DNA from 2 places in the Paenibacillus sp. FSL R5-0744 genome. Region 2 is predicted to be linked to the other one. Evidence: a T-box and tRNA genes for the amino acid it is inferred to sense, from the RefSeq annotation. Region 2 holds a T-box; the other holds one or more tRNA genes.
The links. The T-box of region 2 lies ahead of trpS (tryptophan--tRNA ligase). A T-box ahead of a tRNA ligase gene usually reads a tRNA of that ligase, here a tRNA-Trp.

Region 1: it has a tRNA-Trp gene. The T-box ahead of trpS (tryptophan--tRNA ligase) is inferred to sense a tRNA for this amino acid. The anticodon was not compared.

Annotation. Positions count from the first base shown of each region.
Region 1 covers NZ_CP150228.1:5,929,159-5,933,559, forward strand. Annotated here, with positions in the region: gene MKY19_RS26105 (AraC family transcriptional regulator) at 72-821, shown strand; tRNA gene MKY19_RS26110 (tRNA-Leu) at 955-1,033, opposite strand; tRNA gene MKY19_RS26115 (tRNA-Cys) at 1,048-1,121, opposite strand; tRNA gene MKY19_RS26120 (tRNA-Gly) at 1,134-1,208, opposite strand; tRNA gene MKY19_RS26125 (tRNA-Gln) at 1,215-1,289, opposite strand; tRNA gene MKY19_RS26130 (tRNA-His) at 1,311-1,383, opposite strand; tRNA gene MKY19_RS26135 (tRNA-His) at 1,424-1,499, opposite strand; tRNA gene MKY19_RS26140 (tRNA-Trp) at 1,536-1,609, opposite strand; tRNA gene MKY19_RS26145 (tRNA-Tyr) at 1,618-1,703, opposite strand; tRNA gene MKY19_RS26150 (tRNA-Thr) at 1,709-1,784, opposite strand; tRNA gene MKY19_RS26155 (tRNA-Phe) at 1,805-1,880, opposite strand; tRNA gene MKY19_RS26160 (tRNA-Asp) at 1,888-1,965, opposite strand; tRNA gene MKY19_RS26165 (tRNA-Met) at 1,992-2,068, opposite strand; tRNA gene MKY19_RS26170 (tRNA-Val) at 2,086-2,161, opposite strand; tRNA gene MKY19_RS26175 (tRNA-Glu) at 2,217-2,291, opposite strand; tRNA gene MKY19_RS26180 (tRNA-Ser) at 2,309-2,401, opposite strand; tRNA gene MKY19_RS26185 (tRNA-Asn) at 2,405-2,480, opposite strand; rRNA gene MKY19_RS26190 (23S ribosomal RNA) at 2,541-4,401, opposite strand, start outside.
Region 2 covers NZ_CP150228.1:2,852,301-2,856,701, forward strand. Annotated here, with positions in the region: gene MKY19_RS12385 (aminopeptidase) at 1-1,015, shown strand, start outside; gene trpS (tryptophan--tRNA ligase) at 1,208-2,203, opposite strand; T-box leader at 2,306-2,589, opposite strand; gene MKY19_RS12395 (hypothetical protein) at 2,791-3,216, shown strand; gene MKY19_RS12400 (winged helix-turn-helix transcriptional regulator) at 3,273-3,641, opposite strand; gene MKY19_RS12405 (sigma-70 family RNA polymerase sigma factor) at 3,866-4,401, shown strand, end outside; gene MKY19_RS12410 (DUF4179 domain-containing protein) at 4,395-4,401, shown strand, end outside.

The sequences.
Region 1 (4,401 bases), 3.1 Mb from region 2:
TGAAAATAATTATATGATTTCGGTCATGATTTTGTACGATTCGGCTAAAACATAATTATTGGAGGGTCATCATGGATCGTGTTCTATATATTGTAAATGCAGTACATGAGGTTAATACCTATATTCCACCACACCAGCATGAATGTTATGAACTAGTCTATTATTTAAACGGCTTAGGAACTACCAATGTAGGTTCGCGAAGTTATCATTTTCGTTCTTCTTCATTCGCGCTGATACCACCCAATCATAAACATGACGAGAACCATCGCGAGGATGCTACTATACTATTTGTAGGCTTCCATTCAAATCACCCAAATATGGAGAATTTGCAAGGCGTATATGAAGATGATAAAGACCATACTGTTCTACAGATCTTGCTTCGAATGAAAGCAGAGTTTACGCGCAAACAAGATGGATTCTCTGAACTATTGAACCTGCAAATGAGCGAAATCACTGTTCATCTGATACGGCTTCTTAGCGCCTCTGGGTTTCAATCACCAACGGAAGACAGAGTCCAATATGTTCTAAACTATATGAATGAGCATTACCGCCATAAGCTATCGGTCGCAACACTTTCTGAGATGTCTGGATACAGCTATGATCGTTTCCGCCATTTATTTAAAGAACGATTCGGTTCTTCACCTCTGCGCTATCTACTATTGAAACGTCTGGATTATGCAAAGTCTCTCTTGCAACATACCCAAATGCATATCTCTGAAGTATCAGCTGCTGCTGGGTTTGTGAATGACGCCCAATTCTGCAATATGTTTAAACGTGAAATTGGTCTCACCCCACGAGCATTCCGACTAAGCAGTCAATAAAACAACACTCCACACAAAAAGGCCGTTGATTAGAGACGCCTCTAATTCAACGGCTTAAGAATAAAAGCTCAAAAACAAAGAAAAAAGGTTTGTAAAGTTGCTTATACAAGCGACTTTACAAACCTTTTTGATATACCGGCGAGAGGACTCGAACCTCCACGGTTTCCCTCTCGATTTTGAGTCGAGCGCGTCTGCCATTCCGCCACGCCGGCACATATGAACTTAATGGAGGCGCCACCCAGATTTGAACTGGGGATAAAGCTTTTGCAGAGCTTTGCCTTACCACTTGGCTATGGCGCCATATGAAAACTTTGGAGCGGACGACGGGAATCGAACCCGCGACCCTCGCCTTGGCAAGGCGATGCTCTACCGCTGAGCCACGTCCGCATAAAATGGCTGGGGATATAGGATTTGAACCTATGCGTGACGGAGTCAAAGTCCGTTGCCTTACCGCTTGGCTAATCCCCAATAACATTTTAAAATAAAAGGGGCGACTGATGGGTCTCGAACCCACGAATGCCGGAACCACAATCCGGTGCGTTAACCACTTCGCCACAATCGCCATATTAAACTAATATTATTGCTGTTCTTCTTAAAGTAAATGGGGCGACCGATGGGACTTGAACCCACGAATGCCGGATCCACAAACCGGTGCGTTAACCCCTTCGCCACGACCGCCATATTAAACTTTAGAGAAAGACTTTAGATAAAGATTGGCAGGGGCAGCAGGAATTGAACCCACACCAACGGTTTTGGAGACCGTTGTTCTACCTTTAAACTATGCCCCTAAAAAAAATGGTGGGGGATGATGGATTCGAACCACCGAACACGTACGTGAGCAGATTTACAGTCTGATGCGTTTGGCCACTTCGCTAATCCCCCAAAGATGGTGCCGGCGAGAGGACTTGAACCCCCAACCTACTGATTACAAGTCAGTTGCTCTACCAATTGAGCTACACCGGCATATTAAGTTGTATACTATATGGTGGCTCGAGACGGATTCGAACCGCCGACACGAGGATTTTCAGTCCTCTGCTCTACCGACTGAGCTATCGAGCCAAGAAAATGGCGGAACCGACGAGATTCGAACTCGCGATCTCCTGCGTGACAGGCAGGCATGTTAGGCCAACTACACCACGGTTCCAAAAGATATAATTACTTGATGAAAATTGGTTGCGGGGGCAGGATTTGAACCTGCGGCCTTCGGGTTATGAGCCCGACGAGCTACCGGGCTGCTCCACCCCGCGTCGTTCTTAAATGAATATGGTGGAGGCTGAGGGGATCGAACCCCCGACCCTCTGCTTGTAAGGCAGATGCTCTCCCAGCTGAGCTAAGCCTCCGTAAACAACAATTGTTATTGTACCAAAGTCCACTATGTAAAATCAAGTGAAAATTTGGTGACCCGTATGGGATTCGAACCCATGTTACCTCCGTGAAAGGGAGGTGTCTTAACCCCTTGACCAACGGGCCATACTAAGTAAAATTTGTGGCGGAGAGAGAGGGATTCGAACCCTCGAGACGCTTGTGGCGCCTACACGATTTCCAATCGTGCTCCTTCGGCCAAACTCGGACACCTCTCCATATGGCTCCCCGAACAGGACTCGAACCTGTGACAACTCGATTAACAGTCGAGTGCTCTACCAACTGAGCTATCAGGGAATATTCATACCAGGCTTGATGCCTGAAAACTGAATCCGAATTGAATTTGCATTTTAAGTATAGGATAAGCCCTCGACCGATTAGTATTGGTCAGCTCCATGCATTACTGCACTTCCACCTCCAACCTATCTACCTCGTCGTCTTCAAGGGGTCTTACTAATTGGGAAATCTCATCTTGAGGGGGGCTTCACGCTTAGATGCTTTCAGCGCTTATCCCGTCCGTACGTAGCTACCCAGCCATGCTTCTGGCGAAACAACTGGTGCACCAGCGGTACGTCCATCCCGGTCCTCTCGTACTAAGGACAGCTCCTCTCAAATTTCCTGCGCCCACGACAGATAGGGACCGAACTGTCTCACGACGTTCTGAACCCAGCTCGCGTACCGCTTTAATGGGCGAACAGCCCAACCCTTGGGACCTACTTCAGCCCCAGGATGCGATGAGCCGACATCGAGGTGCCAAACCTCCCCGTCGATGTGGACTCTTGGGGGAGATAAGCCTGTTATCCCCAGGGTAGCTTTTATCCGTTGAGCGATGGCCCTTCCATGCGGTACCACCGGATCACTAAGTCCGACTTTCGTCCCTGCTCGACTTGTAGGTCTCGCAGTCAAGCTCCCTTATGCCTTTGCACTCTTCGAATGATTTCCAACCATTCTGAGGGAACCTTGGAACGCCTCCGTTACTCTTTAGGAGGCGACCGCCCCAGTCAAACTGCCCGCCTGACACGGTCCCCGTACCCGGTTAGGGTACTAGGTTAGAACCTAGATACGATCAGGGTGGTATCCCAACGGCGCCTCCACCGAAGCTTGCGCTCCGATTTCTACGGCTCCCACCTATCCTGTACAGATCGTACCCAAATTCAATATCAAGCTGCAGTAAAGCTCCATGGGGTCTTTCCGTCTTGTCGCGGGTAACCTGCATCTTCACAGGTATTAAAATTTCACCGGATCTCTCGTTGAGACAGCGCCCAAGTCGTTACGCCATTCGTGCGGGTCAGAATTTACCTGACAAGGAATTTCGCTACCTTAGGACCGTTATAGTTACGGCCGCCGTTTACTGGGGCTTCGGTTCATAGCTTCGGGTTACCCCTAACCACTCCCCTTAACCTTCCAGCACCGGGCAGGCGTCAGCCCGTATACTTCGCCTTGCGGCTTCGCACAGACCTGTGTTTTTGCTAAACAGTCGCTTGGGCCTTTTCACTGCGGCCCCCTCGTGCTATTCACACTACCGGGGCACCCCTTCTCCCGAAGTTACGGGGTCATTTTGCCGAGTTCCTTAACGAGAGTTCTTCCGCGCGCCTTAGAATTCTCTTCTCGCCTACCTGTGTCGGTTTGCGGTACGGGCACCTTCTCCTGGCTAGAGGCTTTTCTTGGCAGTGTGAGATCATGACCTTCGCTACTGTAATTTTCGCTCCCCATCACAGCCCAGCCTTAATGATGTGCGGATTTGCCTACACATCAGCCTCACTGCTTAGACGGACATATCCATCAGTCCGCGTCACTACCCTCCTGCGTCACCCCATCGCTCATAGCGGATTACGGTGGTACAGTAATTTCAAACTGTTGTCCTTCGACTACGCCTTTCGGCCTCGCCTTAGGTCCCGACTTACCCTGAGCGGACGAGCCTTCCTCAGGAAACCTTGGGCTTTCGGCGGATCAGATTCTCACTGATCTTTTCGTTACTCATACCGGCATTCTCACTTGTATGCTGTCCAGCGCTCCTTACGGTACACCTTCAACCCACATACAACGCTCCCCTACCCCAGATACATACGTATCTAGCCATAGCTTCGGTGGTGTGTTTAGCCCCGTTACATTTTCGGCGCAGAGTCACTCGACCAGTGAGCTATTACGCACTCTTTCAATGGTGGCTGCTTCTAAGCCAACATCCTGGTTGTCTGTGCAACTCCACATCCTTTCCCAC
Region 2 (4,401 bases):
AGAAGATTCCTTCGATTACTATCCACAGTGGCAAGCAGAAATGATGGAGAAGTTTGCGGAAGAGAACGGCGCCATCTTACATATTAAAGTACCAGATCCGGAATTGTTCAATGGTATTGATTCTTCCAAAGTGTCAAGAGCAGTTAAAGCGGCAGCTGTTGCTCGCAAAAACTACTCCAAATATACTCGTAATAGCAAAATTAGCTGGTCTCTCGTTAAGGCTCCAACGCGTGCTTGGGCGAACAAGGTGTTTGCTGATCTTCCAGAGGAAGAGCGAGTAGAGGCTATGTGGGAAGCGGTGTTCCAGATGAATCGTGTAGGTAGCGAGGATCCAGTTGCCGCATGGAGAGAGCATATCGGTCAATTGAAAGAAAGTCAGGATAGAATGAACGCTAAGCGTTATAAAAGCCTGCATTACCGCGCTCCGGGAACGGATCTGCATGTGGAGCTTCCAGAAGGACATTTATGGCGTGGAGGCGGCGGAGAGAATGATAAAGGCGTGTATTTCGTGGCTAATATGCCAACGGAAGAGATCTATTCCATGCCACATCGTACAGGTGTGAATGGTACCGTTAGAAGCACACTTCCATTGAATCTGAACGGACGTTTGGTAGAAGGCCTTTCCTTCACTTTTAAAGATGGAAAAGTAGTAGCATATGAAGCTGAATCCGGACGTGAGCATTTGACTTCGCTGCTGGCAACCGATGAAGGTGCATCCTATTTAGGAGAAGTGGCTTTAGTGCAGCATGATTCTCCAATCTCTCGCTTGAACCGAATTTTCTACAATACAGGGATTGATGAGAATGCCTCCTGCCATTTCGCGTTGGGAAGTGCTTATCCTGTCAATATTGAAGGCGGCACAAAGCTTACGAATGAAGAGCTTGTCGCACGAGGTGCTAATGTCAGCTTAACGCATGTCGATTTTATGATTGGTTCAGCTGAGCTGGATATTGACGGAGAATTGGCGGATGGTACGATTGAGCCGGTATTCCGTAAAGGGAATTGGGTGCTGTAAGGGATACATTTAAGGCCGTAATCTCGCTTAGGGGGTTACGGCCTTTTTCTTTGATGAAAGGATTTATGTTATAGAAAGTATTTTTATGTAGAAGCGAAGATATCCATATTAAATAATATTTTCTTATAAAAACAGCCGGCGCTCTCTTCAATAGAGAGTCCGGCGTTTTTTTATTGCCCTTAGAGATCATTTTTATTTTGAAAAATAATTAAGGCCCATAGCCTCGCGTACTTCGGACATCGTTTCTTGAGCAATATCGCGGGCACGCTTAGTTCCGGATAATAAGATATCCTCAACAACCTTGGGTCTGGCAGCATAATAGGAGCGACGCTCACGCATTGGTTCAATTAGCTGGTCTAGAGCTGTCGTGATAAGCTGCGTACAGGCTGAACAGCTTATACTGCCACTTTCGCAGCTATCGTGAATTTCTGGGGCGCCATGCGAACGAACAGCACGATGATAAGCATAAATGGGACAAATATCTGGATGCCCAGGATCATTTTTATGAACACGGGCTGGATCAGTTGTGGCTTTACGGATCTTGAAGGTGATCTCTTCTTTCGTAGAGTCCAGCTCGATAGCATTGCCGAGGCTTTTACTCATTTTAGCATTGCCGTCTGTTCCTACTAGTCTTGGCGTCTCGCTGATGAGCGCTCTGGGCTCCACAAGGATGGGGCTGTACAGTTCGTTGAATCTACGTACGATTTTGCGGGTCAACTCCAGATGGGGAAGCTGGTCTTCTCCTACAGGAATAATCGTCGCTTTACAAAAGGTTATATCCGCAGCCTGGCTAACTGGATAACCTAGAAAACCATAATACAATTCATCTAAGCTGGAATTTTTCGATTCGGCTTTAATCGTGGGATTATGCCGTAAAGAATTCACAGTAACAAACATGGAGAATAGGACGGTCAGCTCAGCGATCTCTGGAACCATAGATTGAATAAATAGGGTGGATTTATCTGGATTTATACCCGCCGATAAATAGTCCAGTGTGATTTCATTCAAGTTTTGACCAAGGTATTGAGGCCGATCAAAGTGAGTCGTTAGGGCTTGAATATCTGCTAGAAACACAAAAGTATCATATTGCTCCTGTAGAGTCACTCGGTTCTGTAAACTGCCCACGTAATGGCCAAGGTGCAGCTTTCCGGTCACTCGATCTCCAGTTAATACACGTTCTTTTATCATTTGAATTCCTCCTGTTTTGTCGCTTCTGATTAATATTGAGTCGCCACCACCAGCCATCATCCATGGCCATCACCTCCTTTAAATGACAAAAAAACCTCATCCAATAAGGACGAAGTTGTCGTGGTACCACCTTAAATGATCGCGCAACCAGGTTTCGTTAGTATTACGATCTTCTCTTACCGGTACGGAGAAGGTCTGAGACAATCTCGATACAGGTCCCTTGATAACGGCGGGAAACCCGGCTTTCCCTACAACATCAGCTAAGATGGTTCGGAAGAGCAACTCTAAAGGCCATTCGATCAAGCGCTGGACACCGGTTCGCAGCAGCCACCGGCTCTCTGAAGTCCATGTTCGATTGTCTACTTACCCTTTGTCTGCGTTGTTCATGATATTTTGGTAATTGTAATTCTGATGAGTGAGTTTGTCAATGGTTGGAAATTAGATGATGATACAGAGCATCTAGGTTTATATGATCTAGCAAAGTATCACTTAAATGTATATTATCATCAGCAATTAAGTCCAATCTATCATTGTTGATTCACAATATAATAATGTATAACCTTGTAATTGGAATGGAGTGATGATAAATGGCGACAAATATAAGTTATGGTTCACAGGCAAAAATCCCTTTAGACCCGTTTAATGCTGTTACAACGGTTGCAGGGATTCCTGGAGCTGGAGCGGGTCTTGCCACAGCGCAAGTAAATATTAGCCCAGCTAACCCAGCTTCTTTCTCTAGTAGAGTCGAGTTAAATGGTAGTTTTAGTCTTACTGCACTTGCTGATAGTCAATTTCTTGTTTTAATCCGACGTGCTGGAGTCGATATTTATAGCTCCTTTTTTCGTTTTACTACAACTACTGATATTCAATTAAATGTTCAGTGGGTTGATGGTCCTTATATTGGAATCCACAACTATGAATTGGTAATTCAAAATGACAGCAACTTGCCTATAAATCTATTTGGACCCATATCATTCACAGCAACTGCTATTGGAGGAGACGGAGTAATTTAAGTTATGGACAGTTAAATCATTCTGATTTAACTGTCCTTTTTTTCATGGGGTAAAATTTATTTATTTAAAATGTTGTCCTCTAAAACAGCATATTTATCGCCATATTGCTTAATGATATGTTGTTCTCCCCAATTACATAGAGAAGTCAAAATGTCGCTTAAACTATCACCATACTCACTAAGCTCATATTCCACTTTGGGTGGAACCTGATTGTATACGATCCGGTTGATAATTCCATCGGCCTCAAGTTCGCGTAGTTGCTGGGTTAACATTTTTTGAGTAATTCCGGGCATTAACTGTTTTAGTTCCGATGTTCGCTTTTTGCCATGAGTTAAATGACACAAAATTACACATTTCCATTTCCCTCCAATTACTTCGAGTGTGGCCTCAACAGAAATATTGTATTTTTTCTTGATAGTTGTCATGATATCCTCCAATGTATGGGTACTTTTTAGTACCTATGGTACTTTTAAGTGCGTACTATTGATTATGTCCAATTTTACTTATCATAACATTTATCGTTCTTTTTTTATAGAATGTTATAATTTTAAGTGCTCAGTCCCAAAAAAGTTAATACAAATAAAAACCGTTTCTATACCCTCCCCGTCTTAATCTATGAGAGGTTTAGGAGAGGGGGCTAAGGAAGGATATGACGATGACTAATGCAGAAATGAAGAAGGTAACGATTCTTGATTCTCGGAGCGAGACGGATTTCTACGATTCTATATTGGTACATAGAGAACAGCTATACAGTATTGCCTATAGCTACTTGCGTAACCGGAATGATGCGCTTGAAGCGATGCAGGAAATGACTTGCCGGGCCTGGATCAAAAGAAAAACGTTAAAGGATCCAAAAGCGTTTAAATCATGGATCATTCGGATCCTGATTTATGTCTGTATAGATGAACAAAGACGTAGAAAGCGTTCCATGCCGCTTGTTGACGAGAGAATAGGAGAGCAGATTACGCACATTGGCCATCATCGGATGGAAATGCTGTGGGCACTTGAACAGGTTAAACCCAAGTATCGCCATGTGCTGCTGCTTAAATACTACAACGATATGACCTTAAATGAGATTGCTAAAATACTGGATAAACCTGAAGGAACGGTCAAGACATGGCAGCATAAAGGACTCAAGCAGTTAAGAACGATCATTAAGAATCGGGGTGATTGGAACCATGAGTA